2 regions of the Rhodococcoides fascians A25f genome follow, and region 1 is predicted to be linked to the other one. Evidence: predicted binding sites of a transcription regulator. Region 1 holds the regulator's gene; the other holds the start of a gene.
What was found. Region 1 encodes LexA, which represses DNA repair genes until DNA is damaged. Its sites were predicted from a motif close to CGAACANNTGTTCG; they were not measured.
Positions count from the first base shown of each region.

Region 1 (3,597 bases):
CCCAAGGAATTCGGACTGCATATCCGGTCTCGGAGAAGCGCATCGAGAAGGCGATCTCCGATCAAGCGCGCTGACGTGCGGAACCGTCAGTCGATGTCGGCAGACTCTCGGTGCTTGCGTAGCTCATGTATTTCCTTCTCGAAATCCTCGGCCGAGCTGAACGAGCGATACACGGACGCGAACCGCAGATATGCGACCTCATCGAGGTCGCGCAGCGGACCGAGAATAGCCAACCCCACCTCGTTGCTGGGAATTTCGGCGGAACCGGCGGCGCGGATGGCGTCTTCCACCTGTTGAGCCAAGAGATTCAACGCGTCGTTGTCGACATCTCTGCCCTGGCACGCCCTGCGCACTCCCTTGACGACCTTCTCACGGCTGAACGGTTCGGTGACACCGCTGCGCTTCACGACAGCGAGCACTGCAGCCTCGACGGTCGTGAATCGCCGACCGCATTCCGGGCAGGAGCGACGACGCCGAATTGCCTGCCCCTCGTCCATTTCACGCGAATCGACCACGCGTGAGTCGGGATGCCTGCAGAACGGGCAATGCATGAAGGAGCCTCCGTCGTAGCCGATGCGCCGACGTCGAACATACGTGTCGGGGCAGTCAGTCGAGGATACTCAGTCATGGGCGGGTGCGATGGGGCCGGTGGTCATCTACCGGGCGCATACTCGACTACAGCTCCGTCGTGAACCTCGACCACACCCGCCGGCTGCACCCCTGCGTCGGCCGACGCAGCTCGTAGGTTCGCGATTCCGATCAGGCCACCGGCAACGACGACGACGGCAAGCACCCACAGCACGAGCGATCGCATCCGGACCGGCTGGCCGGCGAAGTGCGCCGAGGTCTCGTCGAATTCGCGATCGGCGGCCTCCCGGTCGGTGACGTCGGTCCAGGACGGCTCCAGAACCGGCAGGCATGGAGTCGTTCGCGCACCGCGCGTCGCGATGGAACTCCGCAGCGCGGGACGAGCACGGCGACGACGCTCGACGACAGTGGACCGGGTACGGACACCTGCGGTGGTGGGGCGATCGGTGGTGATGGTCATCGGAACCTCGTCTTCGCTCGTTGGATCGATTGTTCGATCAGGCGTTCGATGGACGCTTGTTCGAAGTTCTATCACGAGGCTCCGACAAAGTCTGTAGAAAACGCGACACGAGTCGAACAGATGTTTGATTCAACAGCTGATACACGCTAGATTCGTGTCAGAAACCACACGCCACACGAGTCGACACCATCAACTCCAGTCCGCGCAGACCGAACCACGCAGACCGGATCCAGGACATCAGCAGGAGGCCGACAGCATGAAGGACCAGACCTCGACGAGGTCGACCACGGGTTCCAAGACGACGGGTTCCAAGACGACCGCTTCCGCGCCCGCGAAGGCCGCAGCAGGGAAGCCTGCCGCGGAACCGACGCCCAAGGCCATGGAAGTCGGCACCGACATCAGCGCCGGCCTGACGGAGCGACAGCGAAAGGTACTCGAGGTCATTCGAGCTTCGGTGACCGAGCGCGGCTACCCGCCCAGCATTCGTGAGATCGGTGACGCCGTCGGCCTGACGTCGACGTCGTCCGTTGCCCATCAGTTACGCACTCTGGAGCGGAAGGGATTCCTACGGCGCGACGCCAATCGCCCGCGCGCGGTCGACGTTCGCGGCCTCGACGAGGTGCAGGCCGATCAAGCTGCTGCTGCGGTCGACGGTTCGTCCGAGGAACAGGACCGCCTACCGACCCCCACGTTCGTGCCGGTTCTGGGACGAATCGCAGCCGGTGGACCGATCCTGGCCGAAGAGGCCGTCGAGGATGTCTTTCCACTCCCCCGCGAATTGGTCGGTCAGGGTTCGCTGTTCCTGCTCAAGGTCGTCGGCGAGTCGATGATCGATGCAGCGATCTGCGACGGTGACTGGGTCGTGGTCCGTCAGCAGTCCGTGGCCGACAACGGAGACATCGTGGCCGCGATGATCGACGGCGAGGCCACCGTCAAGACGTTCAAGCGGTCGAAGGGCGAGGTGTGGCTGCTGCCGCACAACCCGCTGTTCGAGCCGATTCCGGGTAACAACGCTGCCATCCTCGGCAAGGTCGTCACCGTGATGCGCAAGCTGTAGGGCGACGTCTCTGCAGTGACACGCGAAGGGCCGCAGCACATTGTGCTGCGGCCCTTCGCGTTCGTCGGATCAGCAGATCAGAGGTTCAATCCGCGGCCGATGATCTCTTTCATGATCTCGGTGGTGCCGCCGTAGATCGTCTGGACACGAGAGTCCATGTAGGCCTTGGCGATCGGGTATTCCTTCATGTAGCCGTAGCCGCCGTGCAACTGCAGGCACCGGTCGATCAGCTTGACCTGATTTTCGGTGGTCCACCACTTGGCCATGGCGGCTTCCTGGACGGTCAAGGTGCCCGCGTTGAGCAGTTCGATGAACTTGTCCACCATGATGCGGGTGGCGGTGGTCTCGGTTGCCAACTCCGCCAACACGAAGCGGGTGTTCTGGAACTTTCCGATCGACTTGCCGAACGCCTTGCGATCGCGGCAGTACTGAATTGTCATGTCCAGCGCCGATTCCATGGCCGCAGCGGCGACAACAGCGATCGAGAGCCGTTCCTGGGGAAGATTCTGCATGAGGTAGATGAAGCCCATGCCTTCTTCACCGAGCAGGTTGGCCGCGGGCACGCGAACGTCGGTGAAGCTGAGTTCGGCTGTGTCCTGGGCCTTCATCCCGATCTTGTCGAGATTGCGGCCGCGCTCGAAACCGGGCATGTCGCGCTCTACGACCAGCAGACTGAAGCCCTGAGCACCCTTCTCCGGGTCGGTGCAGGCGACGACGATGATCAGATCGGCGTTGATTCCGTTGGTGATGAACGTCTTCGATCCGTTCAGCACCCAGTCGTCACCGTCGCGAACGGCCTTGGTCTTGATGCCCTGCAGGTCGCTTCCGGTACCCGGCTCGGTCATGGCGATCGCGGTGATCAGCTCACCCGAGCAGAATCCGGGGAGCCAACGCTGCTTCTGCTCGTCGTTGGCCAGCTCGATCAGATACGGCGCGACGACGTCGTTGTGCAGGGTGAAGCCGATGCCGCTGTAGCCGCCGCGAGTGGTTTCCTCGGTGACGATGGCGTTGTACCGAAAGTCCTTGACGCCGCCGCCGCCGAACTCCTCCGGTGCAGCCGTTCCGAGGAAGCCCTGCTTACCGGCCTCGACCCAGACGCCGCGGTCGACGATGTTCTGCTCTTCCCACTTCGCGTGATTGGGGGCTACGTGCTGTTCGAGAAACTTCCGGTACGACTCCCGGAACAGCTCGTGCTCGGGCTCGAAAAGTGTGCGTTCCACGCAGATCTCCTTGTTCGGTGCATACCGACGTCTACCTGTGAACGGTGTCATTCGCGGTCGTCGGTACGACTGACGTCACGTTCCAACAGTACGTTCGGGGTGCAGCGAAGGTCGATGACCAAAACGTGCGCGATCCGTGACCGCCCCCGCTAGGTCCGCCGGTCGGCGGTACTTTTCGCGAGCGCCGAGACGATCGGATAGCCCAGCAGGATGCCCAGAGAACCCCACGCGATACCGCCGAGTTCGACCGAGCCCACCGACAGCGTGAGGTC
Region 1 is NZ_CP049744.1:3,174,123-3,177,719, forward strand. Features, by position in the region: gene hrpA (ATP-dependent RNA helicase HrpA) at 1-74, shown strand, start outside; gene nrdR (transcriptional regulator NrdR) at 87-551, opposite strand; gene BH93_RS14905 (hypothetical protein) at 653-1,048, opposite strand; gene lexA (transcriptional repressor LexA) at 1,428-2,105, shown strand; gene BH93_RS14915 (acyl-CoA dehydrogenase family protein) at 2,183-3,325, opposite strand; gene BH93_RS14920 (uracil-xanthine permease family protein) at 3,475-3,597, opposite strand, start outside.

Region 2 (3,597 bases), 2.4 Mb from region 1:
GAACGTCGCAAGGGAATCGTTGATGTTCTGCTCGCCCGGGAAGCCGGAATCACCGGTGGTCGGAAATCCGCGAGTGGCAAGGCAATTGATGGCACCGGGGCCGTAGAAGTACATGGCCGACTCGAAGCCCTTGCGCAGGGCCCGCGTCGCCTGGAGTACCGCGACGAACGATACCGAGGACTCGTGGGCGATGCCGTGCACCAGCGTGAAGTAGCTTTCGCCGTTCTCGGCCTTGTAGTCGGGGAAGATCTTGGTAGAGCCGTAGATGTTGCTGCCCTTGGGAAGTGACGGGTGCGGGATCTCTTCGAGGGACTTCTTGATGTTCTCGGCGATGGACTGGTCGAGGTCTGACACTGGTGTCTCCTGAGGTTCGCAGAGCTGGCTGAATGCAATGGGCAACTACTCGAGATGCGGTGGGCGTCGATGGCCACCTGAGGAAGAGAGGTCATGTCCGGCGAAAGAGCAGATCCTCTTCGGCCATGGGACAAGTACAAGCCCCATCCATTTCCGGTTGGTCACGCTCGGAACAACGCCGTGTTTCGAGGGCCTCACAGTGTTGACGTGGTGTTACGCGGCTACTGTGAAGGCCGGTCCACCCATCCATAGCGAGCAGGACGAGGAACACGATGATCGGCGCCGTCACCGGCTTGTTGTACGCGTTGTCCCTGGTAGTGGGCATCTGGGTGCTCGTGAAGCTCGCCACGAACCGGCCCGTTCTGTTGAAGAACAAGGCCGACCGAGCACTGTTCTGGACGATCGCAGCCACCGAGGCCGTCGTCGCGCTTCAGGCCGTGATCGGGTTCGTCATGATGTTCACCTCGGATCGCGAGATACACCGGTTGACGTTCGGCTCTTATCTCGTCGGACTGCTGTTCCTGCTTCCATTGGGAACGTGGTGGTCCCTGGGAGACCGTTCCCGCGGCGGCACAGCGGTGCTGCTCGTCGCCGTCCTCACCCTCGCAGCCATGGTGCTGCGCCTGAGCCAGATTTGGGCCGGATATGCCTGACAACCTCCAGCAAGCGACGCGCACCGGCTTCGGGCGCTTTCTCATCGCCGTCTACGCGGTGTTCGCCGTTGCCGCGACATCGCGCTCGATAGTGCAGCTCACCACCCGATTCGACAACGCACCGGTGGCGTACCTCCTGTCGGCGTTCGCTGCGGTGGTCTACATCATCGCGACAGTGGGACTGGCGAGGGCAACCGAAGCATCCCGACGCGTGGTGACGGTGTCCTGCATCATCGAACTCGTCGGAGTCATCGGCATCGGCACCCTCAGCTACATCCAGCCCCAGGACTTCCCGGAGCCGACGGTGTGGTCGCACTTCGGATCCGGCTACGTCTTCATCCCGGTGGTGCTCCCCATCGCGGGACTGTGGTGGTTGCGAAAGACTCGACAGCGGTAGGGGTCTGTGGCCAGAATCGGCCATGACCGCCTGGACGACCGTCGATGTCGATTACCACCTGTTCTCGCTTGCAGCGGCGCACAGTGAGCCGGTGCCCCCGGGCGCCCTCGGCGAGCTGATCGACGCCTCCGACAACTGCATTCACGTCCACACGGGAATTGCATCGGGGCCCGTTCGCGTTGCCGTCGACGTCCTAGCGCAAGCACCAGCAGTCGAAATCGACGGGTCGTGGGAGGACGCGGCCGAGGTCTCGATCGCCGTGGACGCGACGCTAACTTTCGTCTCCGCGCTGGGGTACGTAGGTACGGACGCGACTACGGTCTCGCCGCCCGTGAGCGGCTTTTTGGGAGTTCGCGTGAGTTCGATAGGTAGAGGTACCCATTGGGATTCGGACGTGAGCGAACCGGTCGAGGACTATCTCTTCGAGATCTGGCCCGCGACGATGCGACGCGAGTTGACGCGCGTGAAGACCACGAACGGTCCACAGACCTCGAAGCCCGGTTCGGTACGGCCCCCGAGTACGTCGACTTCGAGGTCGAATTTCGATCCCTACAGCGATGCGACGGTACGTCTGCGCGGTCCGGTCAGCTGGGATCCCGAGGAAGCGTGAAGATCTCCGACTCTCGACGTGGCTGTTAACACACCCCACCGACAGGTTTGCTTTCTCGAATCCTTGTGTAAGGCAACAGTTTTCGATTCGACTACCATTGCTTATCGAACAGGCGTTCGATACACTTATCGCCATGACCACCGCGATCTGGCAACTAAGCGAAAGCGAGCTTCTCGCTGCCGCCACCGCGGCCTCCCACCAGATCCAACTCCTGGAAGCCCACCGCATTGCTCTCGTTGCCGAGATCGATGCTCGCGTCTCCCGCGAGAAGCTCGGCTTCCCCGGCCCTGCAGGGTGGCTGACCTCCACCACCCTGCTCTCCCCGGGTAAAGCCACCAAAATCGTCGCTCTCGCCCGCGGACTGAAGAACTTCCCCGACATCGCCGACGCCGTGAACACCGGCAGCATCTCCGTCGACCACGCCGCGTTGATTCTTGCCTTCGCCGAAGCACCACCGAAGAACCTCCCGCAAGAAGGCCAGGACATTGCCAGGGCAGCATTGCTGACCGCCGCCACCGGACCCGGAGCCCGCACCGGCCCACTACGCGCAGCGATCACCAAACTCGAAGACACCTACGGCACCAAGAAACCACCCGACGACACCGACCGCAACGAACTCTTCGCCTCCACCACCCTCAACGGACGTCTCGTGGCGAAGATGGATCTCGACGCCATCACCGGAGAAAAACTGCTCACCGCCCTGTCACCGTTGACCGAACCCCGCCCGGCCGCCGACGGCACCCCCGACGAACGCAGCCCCGCCCGGCGCAGAGCCGACGCCTTCGGGCACATCCTCGACCGCTACCTCGCCTCCAGCAACCGACCCACCGAAGGCGGGGAGAAGCCGCACGTCAACCTGCACATCACCCTCCGCGACCTCGTCGACCTCCGCCGAGGCCAGGACGACGGCGACGGCAACGGCAACGGCAACGGCAACGGCAACGGCAACGGCAACGGCAACGAGAATGGCAGCACCGCAACCGAATCCGACTGCAGCAGTGGTAATGGCGACAGCAGCAGCAGCGATGGTTGTGCCAGTGGCCGCAGCGATGATTGTGCCAGTGGCCGCAGCGATGATTGCGATGAAGGCAGCGACGGTGACGCTGACGGTTGCGACAGTGGACCGGCCGCCGATCGTGGCGCGTATCGCGACTTGTTCGGCGACGGCACCACCGTCGGGTGGCTCCCCTGGATGGGACCACTCTCCCGCGAGACGTCCCGCCAACTGGCCTGCGATTGCATCCTCACCGCCATCGTCATGGACGAGAACGGCTCCCCGATCAACCTCGCCCGCACCGCACGCACCGTCACCGCGAAACAGAAACGAGCGTTGACCGCCCGCGACCACGGCTGCGCGTTCCCCGGCTGCGGCAAACCCGCCGCCTGGACCGAAGGTCACCACATCTGGCACTGGACCGACGGCGGACCCACCGACATGAACAACCTCGTCCTGCTCTGCGGATTCCACCACCGACTCATCCACCATTCGGATTGGGAAGTGTTCATCGCCGCAGACAACCACCCCTGGTTCATCCCACCCGCCACCGTCGACCCCTACCGACAACCCCGACAATCCCACGCCC
Region 2 is NZ_CP049744.1:5,544,813-5,548,409, forward strand. Features, by position in the region: gene BH93_RS26010 (MSMEG_0572/Sll0783 family nitrogen starvation response protein) at 1-354, opposite strand, end outside; gene BH93_RS26015 (hypothetical protein) at 627-1,007, shown strand; gene BH93_RS26020 (hypothetical protein) at 1,000-1,404, shown strand; gene BH93_RS26025 (hypothetical protein) at 1,427-2,014, shown strand; gene BH93_RS26030 (HNH endonuclease signature motif containing protein) at 2,148-3,597, shown strand, end outside.
Region 2: the regulator LexA is predicted to act here: its motif matches at 2,120-2,133, upstream of BH93_RS26030 (HNH endonuclease signature motif containing protein).